Regions from separate parts of the Streptococcus sp. 1453 genome, predicted to be linked through region 2. Evidence: riboswitches for the same ligand, from Rfam matches in the RefSeq annotation. Region 2 holds a riboswitch; the other holds the start of a gene.
The links. A riboswitch is a leader RNA that binds a small molecule or an ion and turns the genes downstream of it on or off. The one in region 2 is predicted to bind thiamine pyrophosphate.
Positions count from the first base shown of each region.

Region 1: it holds a riboswitch for thiamine pyrophosphate, as region 2 does, so the genes downstream of both, HW098_RS03375 (thiamine-binding protein) here and HW098_RS01380 (ECF transporter S component) in region 2, are expected to answer to the same signal.

Region 1 is NZ_VMLZ01000004.1:58,694-68,277, forward strand. Features, by position in the region: gene HW098_RS03335 (acyl-CoA dehydrogenase family protein) at 1-42, shown strand, start outside; gene HW098_RS03340 (MBL fold metallo-hydrolase) at 46-963, shown strand; gene HW098_RS03345 (DUF561 domain-containing protein) at 1,069-2,007, shown strand; gene HW098_RS03350 (DHH family phosphoesterase) at 2,211-4,184, shown strand; gene rplI (50S ribosomal protein L9) at 4,181-4,633, shown strand; gene dnaB (replicative DNA helicase) at 4,677-6,029, shown strand; gene HW098_RS03365 (Veg family protein) at 6,031-6,297, shown strand; gene HW098_RS03370 (SH3 domain-containing protein) at 6,385-7,959, shown strand; TPP riboswitch at 8,042-8,144, shown strand; gene HW098_RS03375 (thiamine-binding protein) at 8,213-8,503, shown strand; gene HW098_RS03380 (ABC transporter permease) at 8,466-9,224, shown strand; gene HW098_RS03385 (ABC transporter substrate-binding protein) at 9,262-9,584, shown strand, end outside.
Region 2 is NZ_VMLZ01000002.1:107,244-115,440, reverse strand. Features, by position in the region: gene thiD (bifunctional hydroxymethylpyrimidine kinase/phosphomethylpyrimidine kinase) at 1-403, shown strand, start outside; gene thiE (thiamine phosphate synthase) at 568-1,200, opposite strand; gene HW098_RS01405 (hydroxyethylthiazole kinase) at 1,193-1,996, opposite strand; gene thiW (energy coupling factor transporter S component ThiW) at 1,996-2,520, opposite strand; gene tenA (thiaminase II) at 2,525-3,217, opposite strand; gene HW098_RS01390 (energy-coupling factor transporter transmembrane component T) at 3,228-3,878, opposite strand; gene HW098_RS01385 (ABC transporter ATP-binding protein) at 3,880-5,265, opposite strand; gene HW098_RS01380 (ECF transporter S component) at 5,266-5,826, opposite strand; TPP riboswitch at 6,090-6,178, opposite strand; gene thiE (thiamine phosphate synthase) at 6,388-7,017, opposite strand; gene thiM (hydroxyethylthiazole kinase) at 7,019-7,801, opposite strand; gene HW098_RS10390 (hypothetical protein) at 7,902-8,048, shown strand; gene HW098_RS01360 (TenA family protein) at 8,081-8,197, opposite strand, start outside.

The DNA.
Region 1 (9,584 bases), on a different contig from region 2:
TCGATTCGCAAGCGAATTGCCTGTCAGTGGCTAAAGGAGTAAAGAATGACAAATCTCACACTACAGGAATACCAGTTCCATGATATGAAGTTGACTTGGCTACGTGGTGCAGATAAATTAACTGATGCAGGAACACTTTTTGGCCCTGTTCCTAAAGTTGTATGGTCGCGCTATTATCCAACCAATGAGGATAATATGATGGCTGAGCTAACAGATCCAATTTTGATTCAATATAAGGAGAAAAATTACCTTATTGATACTAGTTTTGATACAGCTAAATTATCAGAAAAACAAAGACGAAATTTAGGTATTTTATCAGAGAGCAGGGTTGAGGAGAGTTTGGAACTCTTAGGATTGACTACTAGTCAGATTGATGTTGTTCTCATGACTCATATGCATCATGATCATTCAGGTGGTTTAACCTATAGAGATGTCTCTGGAGACTTGGTATCCAAGTATCCCAAAGCAAAAATCATTGTAAACGATGTCGAATGGTATGAAATGCGAAATCCTAATAATCGGACAAAAGGCACTTATCTTAGAGAAAACTGGGAACCAATTGAAAAGCAAGTAACAACTTTTTCAGAATACATTAATGTGATTCCAGAAATTCAAATGATTCGTACGAGTGGTCATAGTAATGGTCATAGTATTATTCTATTGAAACAAGGAAAGGATACGATGATTCATATGGGAGATTTGATGTTGACACATGTTCATCGGAATTCTCTGTGGGTTCCTGCAGTGGATGATTACCCTATGAAATCAATCTTGGCAAAAGAGAAGTGGCTCCGTCAAGCTTTTGAAAATGACTATAAATTTTTCTTTTATCATGATCAATTTTTAGCAGTCGCCCAGTTTGATAAAGAAGGTAAAGAATTTGTAGATTATGTGCCACGCTCTCGACCTCCAATAATTCCTTTTACAGATAGGCAAGATCGCAAACCAATTTTTTTAGGATAGTCGTATATAAGGAGACAAATGATTTCATTTTCTTGTTGACTTGGATCAGGTGGGATGACTACCCATACGCCAACAAGAAGCAACAGAAAATAAAGGAGTATTCACATGTCTATTACAAAACTTTTACAAATTAAATATCCAATTTTTCAAGGAGCTATGGCTCAAATTTCTCATTATCAATTAGCTGCAGCTGTATCAGAAGCTGGGGGATTGGGAATTATTGCCTCTGGTGGGATGACTGGAGAACAGTTACGTGAAGAAATTCGTGAGTTAAGAAAGTTGACAGATAAGCCTTTTGGTGTCAATATTATGTTGATGATGAAGAATATCAAAGATATTGTTACAGTTATTATCGAAGAAAAAGTGCCTGTTGTTACAACTGGGGCGGGAACACCAAAACATGTCATGCCTTATTTGAAGGAAGCTGGAATTAAGGTTATTCCAGTTATTGCTAGTGTGAAACATGCTCAAAAAATGCAAGAACTCGGAGTTGATGCTGTTATTGCAGAAGGTTCAGAAGCAGGTGGTCACATCGGAGAAAGTAACACTATGGCCCTTATCCCGCAAATTGTAGATGCTGTTACGATTCCTGTTATCGCAGCAGGAGGAATTGCGGATGGTAGAGGACTAGCTGCAGCCATTGCTTTAGGAGCAGCAGGTGTGCAGATGGGAACTGTTTTTCTAGCTTCAGATGAGTGTCCGATTGCTACAGAGTACAAAGAAGCAGTTTTGGAGGCAAATGACACGGCAACTGCTGTTACTGGACGGATTGCTGGGGCACCAGTTCGTTGCATCCGAAATGCCATGACTGATCATTATATTGAATTAGAGCAAAAAGGAACTAACCGTGAGGAATTAGAGGAAATTACTATCGGATCTCTTTCTAAAGCGGTTTATGAAGGAGATACAGAAAATGGTTCAATGATGAGTGGTCAGATTGCGGGGTTAGTCAAAGAAATCAAACCTTGTAAGTTTATTATAGAGTCTATTGTAAGCCAAGCCCAAGAAAGATTGAAAGGTCTTCAGATAGAAGTTGGAGAATAGTCTCTTTTAGTTAAAGAAACTATCGTTAATGAAGAAAATAGAGGATGACTACTTCTTCCTCTATTTTTTATGTTCAAATCAAGAAGAAATAGAGACTGAATGTATAAACTCACAGCTAAACTGTTAATGCTAATAGCCATAAACTTCTTTAAAAGTCGCTTTTTGAGGGGGATTATGGTATAATGGGTGCCAAGAGGTTTGGAATGAAAAAATTTTATGTAAGTCCATTCTTTCCTATTCTAGTAGGATTGATTGCGTTTGGAGTCTTATCCACTTTCATTATTTTTGTTAATAATAATCTGTTGACGGTTTTCATTTTGTTTCTTTTTGTAGGAGGCTATGTTTTTTTATTTAAGAAACTGAGAGTGCATTATACAAGGAGTGAAGTAGAACAAATCCAGTATGTAAACCACCAAGCGGAAGAAAGTTTGACATCTCTATTGGAACAGATGCCTGTAGGTGTTATGAAATTGAATTTATCTTCTGGAGAGGTTGAGTGGTTTAATCCCTATGCTGAATTGATTTTGACCAAGGAAGATGGCGATTTTGATTTGGAAGCTGTTCAAACGATTATCAAGGCTTCAGTAGGAAATCCGTCTACTTATGCTAAGCTGGGTGAGAAGCGTTATGCTGTTCATATGGATGCTTCTTCCGGTGTTTTGTATTTTGTAGACGTATCCAGGGAACAAGCCATAACAGATGAATTGGTAACGAGTCGACCAGTGATTGGAATTGTATCTGTGGATAATTATGATGATTTGGAGGATGCAACTTCTGAGTCAGATATTAGTCAAATCAATAGTTTTGTAGCTAATTTTATATCAGAGTTTTCAGAAAAATACATGATGTTTTCTCGTCGGGTAAGTATGGATCGATTTTATCTCTTTACTGACTACACTGTGCTTGAAGGCTTGATGAATGATAAATTTTCTGTTATTGATGCTTTCAGAGAAGAGTCGAAACAGAGACAGTTGCCCTTGACCTTAAGTATGGGATTTTCTTATGGCGATGGAAATCATGATGAAATAGGGAAAGTTGCTTTGCTCAACTTGAACTTGGCTGAAGTACGTGGTGGCGACCAGGTGGTTGTCAAGGAGAATGATGAAACGAAAAATCCAGTCTACTTTGGCGGTGGGTCGGCTGCGTCCATCAAGCGCACTCGTACCCGTACTCGATCAATGATGACAGCCATATCTGATAAGATTCGTAGTGTGGATCAAGTGTTTGTAGTTGGACATAGAAATTTAGATATGGATGCCTTGGGCTCTGCTGTAGGTATGCAGTTGTTCGCCAGCAATGTGATTGAAAATAGCTATGCTCTTTATGATGAAAATCAGATGTCTCCGGATATTGAACGTGCGGTTTCATTCTTAGAAAAAGAAGGAGTTACGAAGTTATTGTCTGTTAAGGATGCAATGGGGATGGTGACCAATCGTTCTTTGTTGATTCTTGTAGACCATTCAAAGACAGCCTTAACATTATCAAAAGATTTTTATGATTTATTTACCCAAACCATTGTTATTGACCACCATCGAAGGGATCAGGATTTCCCAGACAATGCAGTTATCACTTATATCGAAAGTGGTGCAAGCAGTGCCAGTGAGTTAGTAACAGAATTGATTCAGTTCCAAAATTCTAAGAAAAATCGTCTGAGTCGTATGCAAGCAAGCGTCTTGATGGCTGGTATGATGTTGGATACTAAAAATTTCACCTCACGAGTGACTAGTCGGACATTTGATGTTGCTAGCTATCTCAGAACGCGCGGAAGTGATAGTATTGCTATCCAAGAAATCGCTGCGACAGATTTTGAAGAATATCGTGAGGTCAATGAACTGATTTTACAGGGGCGTAAATTAGGTTCAGATGTACTAATAGCAGAGGCTAAGGATACGAAATGCTATGATACAGTTGTTATTAGTAAGGCAGCAGATGCCATGTTAGCTATGTCAGGTATTGAAGCGAGTTTTGTTCTTGCGAAGAATACACAAGGCTTTATCTCCATCTCAGCTCGTAGTCGTAGTAAACTGAATGTACAACGGATTATGGAAGAGCTGGGAGGTGGAGGCCACTTTAATTTAGCTGCAGCTCAAATTAAGGATTTAACCTTGTCAGAAGCAGGTGAAAAACTGACAGAAATTGTATTAAATGAAATAAAGGAAAAGGAGAAAGAAGAATGAAAGTAATCTTTTTAGCAGATGTTAAAGGAAAAGGTAAAAAAGGCGAAATTAAGGAAGTACCAACAGGTTATGCACAAAACTTTCTTATCAAAAAGAATCTAGCCAAAGAAGCGACTGCTCAAGCTGTAGGTGAACTTCGTGGTAAACAAAAATCGGAAGAAAAAGCTCACGCTGAGATGATTGCAGAAGCAAAAGCAATTAAAGCACAACTTGAAGCAGAAGAAACGGTTGTAGAATTTGTTGAAAAAGTTGGTCCAGATGGCCGTACCTTTGGTTCTATTACCAATAAGAAGATTGCAGAAGAATTGCAAAAGCAATTTGGAATTAAGATTGATAAACGTCATATTCAAGTACAAGCTCCGATTCGAGCAGTTGGTTTGATCGATGTGCCAGTGAAAATCTATCAAGATATCACAAGTGTAATCAATCTTCGTGTGAAAGAAGGATAAATTTACACCTTCTTGACAAGATTGTAAAAGGAAGGGAAGTCTGATGGCAGAAGTAGAAGAGTTACGAGTACAACCTCAAGATATCTTAGCTGAGCAATCCGTTTTAGGGGCTATCTTTATTGACGAGAGTAAGCTTGTTTTTGTGCGAGAATATATTGAGTCTCGGGACTTTTTTAAGTATGCCCATCGTTTGATTTTCCAAGCTATGGTCGATTTATCCGATCGTGGCGATGCTATAGATGCAACAACGGTTCGTACCATTCTTGATAATCAAGGTGATTTACAGAATATTGGTGGCCTGTCTTACTTGGTTGAGATTGTCAATTCTGTGCCAACTTCTGCTAATGCGGAGTATTATGCTAAGATTGTTGCAGAAAAAGCAATGCTACGTCGTTTAATCGCTAAGTTGACAGAGTCTGTCAATCAAGCTTACGAGGCTTCGCAACCAGCTGATGAAATTATTGCTCAGGCAGAAAAAGGCCTGATTGATGTCAGCGAAAATGCTAATCGAAGTGGATTTAAGAACATTCGAGATGTGTTGAATATCAACTTTGGAAATCTGGAAGCTCGCTCGCAACAAACGACTGATATTACAGGGATTGCGACAGGTTATCGTGATTTGGATCATATGACGACTGGTCTGCATGAAGAGGAGTTGATTATCTTAGCAGCTCGTCCGGCGGTTGGTAAGACAGCCTTTGCCTTGAATATTGCTCAGAATATTGGGACTAAGTTGGACAAAACAGTTGCTATTTTTTCACTCGAAATGGGTGCGGAAAGTCTAGTGGACCGTATGTTAGCGGCAGAAGGTTTGGTAGAATCGCATTCTATCCGTACGGGTCAATTGACCGATGAGGAATGGCAAAAATATACCATTGCTCAAGGGAATCTAGCTAATGCAAGTATCTATATCGATGATACGCCAGGGATTCGGATTACAGAGATTCGTTCTCGTTCTCGTAAATTGGCTCAAGAAACTGGAAATCTTGGTTTGATTTTGATAGACTATTTGCAACTTATCACGGGAACTGGTCGAGAAAATCGTCAACAAGAAGTTTCTGAAATTTCTCGTCAGTTGAAAATACTAGCCAAGGAATTGAAGGTTCCAGTAATCGCTCTGAGTCAGCTTTCTCGTGGTGTAGAACAACGTCAGGACAAGAGACCGGTCTTGTCTGATATTCGTGAATCGGGATCTATCGAGCAGGATGCTGATATCGTAGCTTTTCTCTATCGTGACGATTACTATGAGCGTGGTGGTGAAGAAGAGGAAGGCATCCCCAATAATAAGGTGGAAGTTATTATCGAGAAAAACCGTAGTGGAGCTCGTGGAACGGTGGAATTGATTTTCCAAAAAGAATACAATAAATTTTCAAGTATCTCAAAAAGGGAGGCATAAAATGACAGATGCATTTACAGATGTAGCTAAGATGAAAAAAATTAAAGAGGAAATCAAGGCGCATGAGGGTCATGTAATCGAAATGACCTTGGAAAATGGGCGTAAGCGCCAAAAAAATAGATTGGGTAAGTTAATTGAAGTTTATCCATCACTATTTATCGTGGAATTTGGGAATGTGGAAGGAGATAAACAAGCTAATGTTTACGTTGAATCCTTTACTTACTCAGATATCCTTACAGAAAAAAATCTAATTCATTATCTGGACTAAAGTGAGAAATTTTCTCACTTTTTCTTTTTTCTCCGAATAGTTTAAGTGAAGGTAATCTTCGATTTATATTATTTTCAAGGAGGAAGAATGAAAATTTTACCGTTTAAAGTAACAGAGACAAGGTTTTCTTTCAGAAAATCAGCTAAAAAGATTGTTCCCTTTTTAGTAGTAGGATTGATGCTAGCAGCGGGTAATAGTGTATATGCCTATTCTGGAGGAAATGGATCGATTGCGCGTGGGGATGATTATCCTGCTTACTATAAAAATGGGAGTCAGGAAATTGATCAGTGGCGCATGTACTCTCGTCAGTGTACTTCATTTGCAGCCTTTCGCTTGAGTAGTGTCAATGGTTTTGAGATTCCAAGGGCTTATGGAAATGCGAATGAATGGGGGCATCGTGCTCGTCGTGAAGGCTATCGTGTAGATAGTGTGCCAACGATTGGATCTATTGCTTGGTCTACTGCAGGAACTTATGGTCATGTTGCTTGGGTGTCAAATGTAATGGGGGATAATATAGAAATCGAGGAATATAACTACGGTTATACAGAATCCTATAATAAACGAGTTATAAAAGTAAATACGATGACAGGATTTATTCATTTTAAAGATTTGGCTGGTGGCAGTGTTGGGAATAGTCAAACCTCAGTTTCAATAGGAGGAACACATTATTTCAAGTCTGAGTCTGCTATCAAAAATCAGCCACGAGCTAGCGCAACTGCGATTGATTACTATTATCCTGGGGAGAAGGTTCATTATGATCAAATTCTCGAAAAAGATGGATACAAGTGGTTGAGTTATAAAGCTTATAACGGAAGCTATCGTTATGTTCAATTGGAGGCTGTGAATAAAAATCCTCTAGGTAATTCTGTTCTTTCTTCAACAGGCGGAACTCATTATTTTAAGAGCAAGTCTGCTATCAAAAATCAGCCACTAGCTAGCACAACTGCGATTGATTACTATTATCCTGGGGAGAAGGTTCATTATGATCAAATTCTCGAAAAAGATGGATACAAGTGGTTGAGTTATACGGCTTATAACGGAAGCTATCGTTATGTTCAATTGGAGGCTGTGAATAAAAATCCTCTAGGTAATTCTGTTCTTTCTTCAACAGGCGGAACTCATTATTTTAAGAGCAAGTCTGCTATCAAAAATCAGCCACTAGCTAGCGCAACTGTGATTGATTACTATTATCCTGGGGAGAATGTTCATTATGATCAAATTCTCGAAAAAGATGGCTACAAGTGGTTGAGTTATACAGCTTATAACGGAAGTCGTCGCTATATCCAGCTAGAGGGAGTGACTTCTTCACAGAATTATCAGAACCAATCAGGGAATAGCTCTAATTATAGCTCAAATAATGGATCGACTGTTGGTTGGAAAAAAATAAATGGTAGTTGGTATCATTTCAAATCAAATGGTTCTAAATCAACGGGATGGTTGAAGGATGGTACCAGCTGGTATTATTTGAAATCATCTGGTGAAATGCAGACAGGATGGTTAAAGGAAAATGGCTCGTGGTATTATCTGGATAGTCCAGGGGCAATGAAAACAGGCTGGTATCAAGTTTCTGGTAAGTGGTATTATTCTTACTCTTCAGGCGTCTTAGCTGTCAATACGACGGTGGATGGCTACAGAGTAAACAGTGATGGAGAACGAGTATAGAAAATTGGAGTAGGAAATTTTTCCTGCTCTTTTCTGTAAGCAGTTTCCTTGACATTTTTCTTATTTTGCGCTATCATATATCTATATAATATATGGGAGTCTGTGTACAGTCTGAGAGGAAGTGTTAAACTTCGACCGCACCTGATCTGGGTAATGCCAGCGTAGGGAACGATACTTAGTCTATTCTTGACCTTTTCCATATATGGTAAAGGTTTTTCTTTTTGTCAAAGGAAAACGAGAAGAGGAGGTTTTTATGAAAGCAAGCATTGCCTTGCAAGTTTTACCCCTAGCACAGGGGATTGATCGGATAGCTGTTATCGATCAGGTCATTGTTTATCTGCAAGCTCAAGAAGTGACCATGGTGGTGACACCATTTGAAACGGTCTTGGAAGGGGAGTTTGATGAGCTCATGCGCATTCTCAAAGAAGCGCTGGAAGTGGCAGGGCAGGAGGCAGATAATGTCTTTGCCAATGTCAAAATAAATGTAGGAGAGATTTTAAGTATTGATGAGAAACTTGAAAAGTATACTGAGACGACACATTAGTCTATTGGGCTTTCTCGGAGTTTTGTCAATCTGGCAGTTAGCAGGTTTGCTTAAACTTCTCCCCAAGTTTATCCTGCCGACACCTCTTGAAATCCTCCAGTCTTTTGTGCGTGATAGAGAATTTCTCTGGCACCATAGCTGGGCGACCTTGAGAGTGGCTTTGCTAGGTCTAATTTTGGGAGTTTTGATTGCCTGTCTTATGGCTGTGCTCATGGATAGTTTGACTTGGCTCAATGACTTGATTTACCCTATGATGGTGGTTGTTCAGACCATTCCGACCATTGCCATAGCTCCTATCTTGGTCTTGTGGCTAGGTTATGGGATTCTGCCCAAGATTGTCTTGATTATTTTGACGACAACTTTTCCTATCATCGTCAGTATTTTGGACGGTTTTAGGCATTGTGACAAGGATATGCTGACCTTGTTTAGTTTGATGCGGGCCAAGCCTTGGCAAATCCTGTGGCATTTTAAAATCCCAGTCAGTCTGCCTTACTTTTATGCAGGTCTGAGGGTCAGTGTTTCCTACGCCTTTATCACAACAGTGGTATCTGAGTGGTTGGGAGGCTTTGAGGGTCTTGGTGTTTATATGATTCAGTCCAAGAAACTGTTTCAGTATGATACCATGTTCGCGATTATTATTCTGGTATCGATTATCAGTCTTCTGGGTATGAAGCTGGTCGATGTCAGTGAAAAATATGTTATTAAATGGAAACGTTCGTAGAATAAGAATATTTCTGAAAAAGAAAAGAGGAAAGAAAATGAAAAAAACATGGAAAGTGTTTTTAACTGTTTTAACAGCTCTTGTAGCTGTTGTGCTTGTGGCCTGTGGTCAAGGAACTGCTTCTAAGGATAATAAGGAAGCAGAACTTAAGAAAATCGACTTTATCCTAGACTGGACACCAAATACCAACCACACAGGGCTTTATGTGGCCAAGGAAAAAGGTTATTTCAAAGAAGCTGGAGTGGATGTTGATTTGAAATTGCCACCAGAAGAAAGTTCTTCTGACTTGGTTATTAACGGTAAGGCACCATTTGCAGTCTATTTCCAAGACTATATGGCTAAAAAATTGGAAAAAGGCGC
Region 2 (8,197 bases):
ACCTCTAGCAACGATTATTACGCCAAATCTTCCTGAGGCAGAAGAGATTGTTGGTTTTTCAATCCATGACCCCGAAGACATGCAGCGTGCTGGTCGCCTGATTTTAAAAGAATTTGGTCCTCAGTCTGTTGTTATCAAAGGCGGCCATCTCGAAGGTGGTGCTAAAGATTTCCTCTTTACCAAGGATGACCAATTTGTCTGGGAAAGTCCACGAATTCAAACCTGTCACACCCATGGTACTGGATGTACCTTTGCTGCAGTGATTACTGCTGAACTTGCCAAGGGCAAGACTCTCTACCAGGCAGTTGATAAGGCCAAGGCCTTTATCACGAAAGCCATCCAAGACGCTCCTCAACTTGGCCATGGTTCTGGCCCAGTCAACCATACAACTTTTAAAGATTAAGAAAAAACTCTCTAGTTCCCACTTTAAGGGAATTAGAGAGTTTTTATAGTCTTCGAAAATCTCTTCAAACTACGTCGTCAGTCTTATCTAAAACCTCAAGGCTGTGCTTTGAGCAACCTGCGACTAGCTTCCTAGTTTGCTCTTTGATTTTCATTGAGTATTAATTAGAAAATAATATCATCCAACTTTGTTAAAAAGGCTTGCGTTTTTGCCTCAATATCTTCTGCCTGCATCAAATCACGTACAACAGCTACACCAGCGATGCCAGTGCCCATAAGCTGGTCAATGTTCTCTGAAGTCAGGCCTCCAATAGCAACTACTGGAATGTCAACCGTTTGGCAAATTGTTTTCAAGGTCGATATCAGAGTGATGGGCGCATTTTCCTTGGTGGTGGTTGGGAAAATGGCTCCTGTACCCAAGTAATCTGCACCTGATGTTTCTGCTTCCAGAGCTCTTTTTATTGTTTTAGCAGTTACACCGAGGATTTTTTCAGGTCCCAAGACTTGTCGGGCAACCGAAACTGGTAATTCATCGTCTCCGATATGCAGACCTGCTGCATCAACCGCCAGACAGATATCCAACCGATCATCGATTATCAAGGGTACCTGATAGGCATCTGTTATTTCCTTGACTTGTTTTGCCAGTTGATAATATTGATTGGTTGTGAGATTTTTTTCTCGTAATTGGACTATGGTAACACCTGAACGGCAGGCAGTCTCAACTTTTGCAAGAAATCTTTCCACGGAATCTTGATAGCGATTGGTTACCAGATATAGTCTAAGTGCTTCTCTATTCATAAACATCTCCTTTGATGGCATCTAACCAATTTTCATCTCTTTTGAGGAGCGAAAGCTGATTGAGTACTTGGTAGCGAAAATCTTCCAATCCCATTCCTTGAACAACTATTCTCTCAGCAGCGATATTGAGATAAGAGACCGCTAGGCAAGAAGCTTCAAAACCAGCCTTTCCTTGGCTGAGAAAAACAGCTGTTAAAGCTCCAACCAAGTCTCCTGTCCCTGTTATCCAGTCTAATTCTACACAGCCATTTCCCAATATTGCAACCTGATTCTCCGAAACGATGAGATCCTTGGGGCCAGTAACTAAGAATGACATACCAGGATAAAGCTGACACCAGTCTTTCAAGACTTGAAGTAAATCCTCCGTTTCTTGATCTTTAGCACTCGCATCGACCCCAACGCCGTGGTGCTTTAAGCCAACAAGACTTCGAATTTCTGACATGTTTCCTTTAAGGACCGTAGGTCTATAGTCTAAAAGGTCTTTAACTAAGCTCTTACGAATGGATGAAGTCGTTACGCCAACCGCATCTACTACCATCGGGAGAGAAGATTGGTTTGCATAAGAAGCTGCCATACGGATTGCTTTTTCCTTCTCAGCTGACAAATGCCCCAAATTGATGAAGAGAGCCTGACTTTGCTTAGTAAAATCAAGAACCTCACGGGGATCATCTGCCATAACTGGTTTACACCCTAGAGCCAAAATCCCATTTGCTAGCATCTCACAAGAAATCTCATTGGTAATACAGTGAATGAGGGAACTAGAGTCTATAGGAAAAGGATTTGTCAATGCCTGCATCAGTCTATCCTTTCAGCAAAGAAATATCCTTGCACTTTTTTAAAGAATTCCTGCTTGATTAAAAATCGAAAGGCAATAAAGGAAATCGCTGTACCGATTAAGGTTGCTCCGAAAAATCGAGGAGTATAGATAAACCAGCTAAGCTTAGCAGCTGATCCTGTAAAGAGTACCATAACAGGATAGGAAACAATAGAACCAATGATACCTGTTCCCAAAATTTCTCCCAAGGCAGAAAAATAAAATTTTCGACCATACTTATAAAAGAGACCTGCAAGGAGGGCTCCAAAAGTCGCTCCTGTGAGAGCTAAAGGAGGAATCCCTTGAGTCGTCATACGGATAAAGGCTGTCACTGTAGCCATAGCCAAGGCATAAACAGGTCCCATCATGATTCCCGCTAGAATATTGACTACACTGGACATCGGTGCCATTCCCTCAATCCGAAAGATAGGCGTAAGGACTACATCAAGGGCAATCATCATAGATAAAATGGTTAATTTGTGAACTTGTAATTGGTGCTTTCTCATGCTTCTATTCTTCTCCTTTTTCTAAAGACTGTAAATCGCTCTTCCATGTCTGGTGTTGGTAGGCCATTTGCCAAAACTTGGCTTCCATATGAACACTGATGTGGAAGGCATCTAGCATTTTTTTCTTGTCTGTCTCGTCACTTTCTCGATAGAGCTGATTGACCAGCGCTCCCTCCTCTCTGATCTGCTGCTCCAACTCATCCGTAATATAAGTTTCAATCCATTGTTGGTAGAGAGGATTTGGTGATGGTTTAAGATTAAGTGATTTGCCTATATCATGATATAACCAAGGACAAGGCAGCAAGCTCGCAAAGGCAATGCCTAAGTTTGGCTCTGCAAATTGACGATAAATATGAGAGATATAATGATAGCAGGTTGGAGCGATTGGATGTTGCTCCATTTCCTGATCGCTGATTTCCAATTCCTTGAAAAATTGTTGGCGGATAAATAACTCACCTTCCAGTAGACTCTGAGCATTTTGTTTCAAGAGTCTTTTCATCTCTTGGTTTGAAGTCTTATTAGCCAAAAGGTGATAGATTTCTGAGAAGGCCTTCAGATAGTAGGCATCCTGAATCAGGTAATAGCGGAAAATGGCAGGTTCTAAATCCCCCTCTTGTAATTGTAAAATAAAGGGATGATGAAAGGAAGCCTGCCAAGCTTCCTTGGATAATTCCATCGCAATATCTGTAAATTCCATAATAACTCCTTTATAAAAATAGACTGATTTGAAGTAATAAAAAGAAAAGCAGGTAGATGAATATTGCCCTTTGAGGAATATAAAAAGTCCGATAGCTATTCTCCACCTGTGCATGTTCGTCATATCCATGCGCCGATAGGGCTCTCAGGTAAAGATGGCGCCACCTAAAGACTGTCATCAGAACCTTACTGTAAATCAAGGGCGACCAAAAATGTAGTTCTTGACCGCGTAATAGGCAAGCTTCTTTGAGGGATTTTATTTCTTTCTGGATAAGGGGAAAGGAATTGAATACCACAATCAAGGCATAGGCCCATGACCGTGATAATCCCTTTTGAGCCAAGTACAAGAGAAGCTCTTTTAGGGAAATAGAGGAAACAAAGACAAGACCAATACAAACCGTCACAAAGGCCCTCGTTCCAAGCATGACTGCCTGCGAAGCATCTCCATGTAACTGAACTGCCCAGTAGTTGGCAAAGGATGGCAAAATGGCAAGCAGAATCATCCAAGCCAATACTTTAAATCGACGGTAATAGAGCATAAAGAGAATACAAAATGCGACTACCGAAAGATTCAGAGCAATCGAAGGAATGAAAGATGTTTCCAAGGATAAAATCAGCAAGAAGAGACTGATAATCGGTGTCTGGGTTGCTACTTTGACCATACTATCTCACCTCCCCTTGGATATTGCTACTCTGAGATGTGAGTGGTTTGGTAATTGTCACTGTTTTCACATGACTGAGCCCCTGACTAGTCATCGCAATCCAATAATCAACCACAGAGATCAAGGGATCTAAACGATGGCTAATGATCAGAAAACTTCTTCCTTGATTTCTCTCCTCCACAATCCACTGACAAAAATAAGAGCAGGCTCTATCATCCAAACCAGCAAAAGGTTCATCTAGTAAAATCACAGAAGCCTTGCTGGTCAAGATGGTCAAGAGCTGAAGAATCTTTTGCTGACCACCACTTAATTGATAAGGACTCTTATCGAGTGCCTGCTTCAGATCAAAATATCGTAAAGCTTTAAAAATTCGCTGATTTCTTTCAGAATCAGGTCCAGCTAATTGAAGCTCTTCTCGCAAACTAACTCGGATAAACTGTTTCTCAGCTTCCTGAACAACACCCGTCAGGTCATGATACAAGCTCTTTTTCTTTTTCAGGACTGTCCCCCTCCAAGTAATTCGTCCTTTATACTTTTGAAATTGAAGAATAGACCGAAAGAGGGTTGATTTCCCGACACCATTATCACCCAAAATACAGCAAATTCCTTGGTAAAATGTAAAATCAGCAATCGAAAAGAGGGGACGCTTATCCAGCTCACAAGTCGTTCCATCCATATGGAATAGTTCTGGGCTAGAAGCAACTTCCTTTGAAGCAACCTGTGTCATCTCAGAGGAAGGGATTTGAAACACTTCCCTTAGTTGTCCGTCTCTTAGCTCCACCATATGGTCGATATAGGCTTCATAATCAGATAAATCATGGTCGCACAAAATAACTGTCTTCCCATTAGAGACCAACTCTTTTAGAATCTCCAATATCTCTATCCTACTCTTGCGATCAATGGAAGCAAAGGGCTCATCCAAAAGATAGACCCTAGGATTCATAGCAAAGAGAACAGCCAAAGCAGCCTTTTGCTTTTCCCCACCTGATAAGTGATGAATTGGACGGTGCAAGATGTCCTTGCAACGACATTGCTGGACAACCTCTGCTATTTTAGAGTCAATTTCCTGAACGGGATGCCCAATATTTTCCAAGGTAAAAACCAGCTCCTCAAACAAATTCTCCATGGTAAACTGATGATTGGGATTTTGAAAGAGAATACCAACCGTTTGGACACGTTCGATGATAGAAAGCTGACTGACTTCGCTCCCATCTATCAGTACTTGACCGCTATAGGGAAGAGAACTAACTTGGGCAATAACTTGAAAGAGGCTGGATTTTCCTGAACCACTGCTCCCAACTAACAAGGTAAAGGCTTGCGCATGAAAAGTAAAATCAAGCGGTTCCGAAAAAATTGAGGACTGAATCTCCCGTAATTCCAGACCCATCTATGCCTTTCCTCCAGTTGCAAACTGATGATAGAGTTTGACAATGGCACGAACCAAAATGGTACAGAAGAAATAAACAGAAATAAAACGTACTACAAGTAAGGAAAGAACAAAAGGAAGTGAAAAGGCGTAGTAACCTAACTTAATGTACTCATAGACAAAGCTAACAAGCGTAATCCCAATACTATTGGCAGTTAGAGAGAGCCAACTTTCATAGCGATTCTTGGTTACGATAAAACCAAGTTCACTTCCCAAACCTTGAACCAAGCCAGACAAAAGGGCACCTAGACCGAATTGGCTACCATAAAGGACTTCAGCAAGCGCAGCTAGCACTTCACCAATTGTTGCACTTCCAACTCTTGGAACAAAGATGGCAGCAATGGGCGCAGCCATACACCAGAGACCAAAGAGGATTTCATTGGCAAAGGCCTGCAAGCCAAGAGGGGCTAAAATCAGAGTGAGGATATCAAACAGATAGCCTGAACCCACAAAAACGCCACCAAAAAAGATAGACAAGAAAGCAAGCAAAATAACATCTTTTAATTGCCATTTTTTCAACATAAAAAACTCCTTTTTTTAAAGAAAAGTGGGGTGCTCAAGGTGAGCTGCCAAAAGGCTTATACTCTTCGAAAATCAAATTCAAACCACGTCAACGTCGCCTTGCCGTACTCAAGTACAGCCTGCGGCCAGTTTCCTAGTTTGCTCTTTGATTTTCATTGAGTATTAACGTCCAGACTATCCTCTTTTAATAAACAAAAAAACTCCAATTACAAACGAGAATTAGAGTTTAGCTTACAAGATTAGACCGTTCTTTTCGACATACGAAAAAACATTTCACATTTCCCTTCGCCAGTATTAACTGTATCAGGTTCAATGGGTATCATCTCAGCCTAAAGCACCCCAAATGTCTTTATTATTTAATTATGTGATTATTATAACACACATTTTATACTAGTTCAAGAAATTGAACTGGAAATACAGCCTTGCACTCACAAAGACAGCAGATCTTTCTTTTGCAAAAAACAAATGACCTGTTTGATGAATTAGCCATTCAAGCTGAATCTGGACATATCTTTTTAGAAAAGGAAAACTTCCACTTACTTAGAATCCAAGGATAGATACCTATTGTTCACTCATTTCTCGAACAGTTTTTTCTATATTTTTTGCATACGATATTGCTGAAATGATTGAAACACCGTCAACATTGGTCTTCATAATGTCTTTAATATGTTGCGTCTGTATCCCACCAATTGCAACTAAGGGCATTTGTGGCAATAGTTTTCTCATCAATTTAAGACCTTCATAACCTATAGCGCCACCAGCATCATCTTTTGACTGGGTATCAAATACAGGACCAACACCAACATAATCTACATATTCAACTTTTGACTGTTGAAATTCTTTCTCGTTTTTTATAGAAAGACCAATTATTTTATCTGGCATCAATTTTCTAATTTCATCAACTCCAAGGTCATCTTGTCCTACATGTACGCCATCAGCGTCAATTTCCATCGCCAAATCAATATCATCATTAACAATAAACGGAACATTGTATTTTTTACAAAGTTTTTTAAGTTTTATTGCTAATTCCAGTTTTTCTTTACCTTCTAAAGCACCTTTACCTTTTTCTCGAAATTGAAATAAAGTTATACCACCTTTTAAAGAATCTTCAACAACTGTATATAAATCCTTACCTAAGCAAGTAGTCGTTCCACAAATAAAATATAATTTTAATAGTTCTTTATTAAACATCTTATTTCACCTTTTTAAATGTTTCTATATCTTTATCAGTAACTTCATATAATGCATTAATAAATTCAACTTTAAACGTTCCTGGTAGATGTCCATTAGGACGCTTTTCTGCCATTTCCCCGGCAATATTATATGCTAACATTGCTGTTTCTAAAGATTTCAATTCTTGTCCTTTTTCTAGTCCTATAAAGCTCGCTAATACAGCTCCTAATAAACATCCTGTTCCAATAACTTTCGGCATCATTGCACTTCCGTTATGGATAGTCACTACCTCACCATTAACAGCAATAGCATCAACCTCCCCAGTTACTACTATTGGAATATTAAACTTAGCATTTGCTGCTAAAGCAATTTCATCAATATTATCTACTCCTGCACTGTCTACTCCCTTAGAGGCTACATTTATGCCGACTAAAGATGCAATCTCTCCTGCATTTCCTCTAATAGCTGCCAGTTTGTAATTATTTATTAAATCATCTGATACTTTTTTTCTATAAGCTCCCGCTCCACAGGCTACAGGATCTAATACTGCAGGTACATTATATTTTTCAGCTATTTTTAATGCCTCTTGGTACAGCTTCCAATTATCATCCGTTAAAGTCCCAATGTTAATCAATAATCCTCCAGCATACTTTAACAAATCCTCTAAATCTGCTGGAAACTCACTCATGGCTGGTGATGCACCCAGTGCTACTAATCCATTTGCTGTGAAATTTTTTACTACATCATTGGTGATACAAATGACTAATGGTGCTTTTTCTTTTAATAATTTTAAACTTGTCATATTGAATTCCTTCCTTTTCACTTTATACGATCTATAGATTTCGATTTATCTCTATCTTTCATTAAGAAATTTTTCAGTTACATTGAATGATTTATACTCAATGAAAATCAAAGAGCAAACTAGGAAGCTAGCCACAGGTTGCTCAAAACACTGTTTTGAGGTTGTGGATAGAACTGACGAAGTCAGTAACCATACCTACGGCAAGGTGAAGCTGACGTGGTTTGAAGAGATTTTCGAAGAGTATTAACTCATCAAATTTGTCAGTATCCTGAACTTTCTCTAGGCATCATAACCAATATCAAAAAAGGCTAATTCTAAAGCGACCGCTTGATTCCAGCGTTGCTGAAGTTCTGTCAAATCTTCTCGACCTTTTCCGACACGATTGAGTTCGTCAAC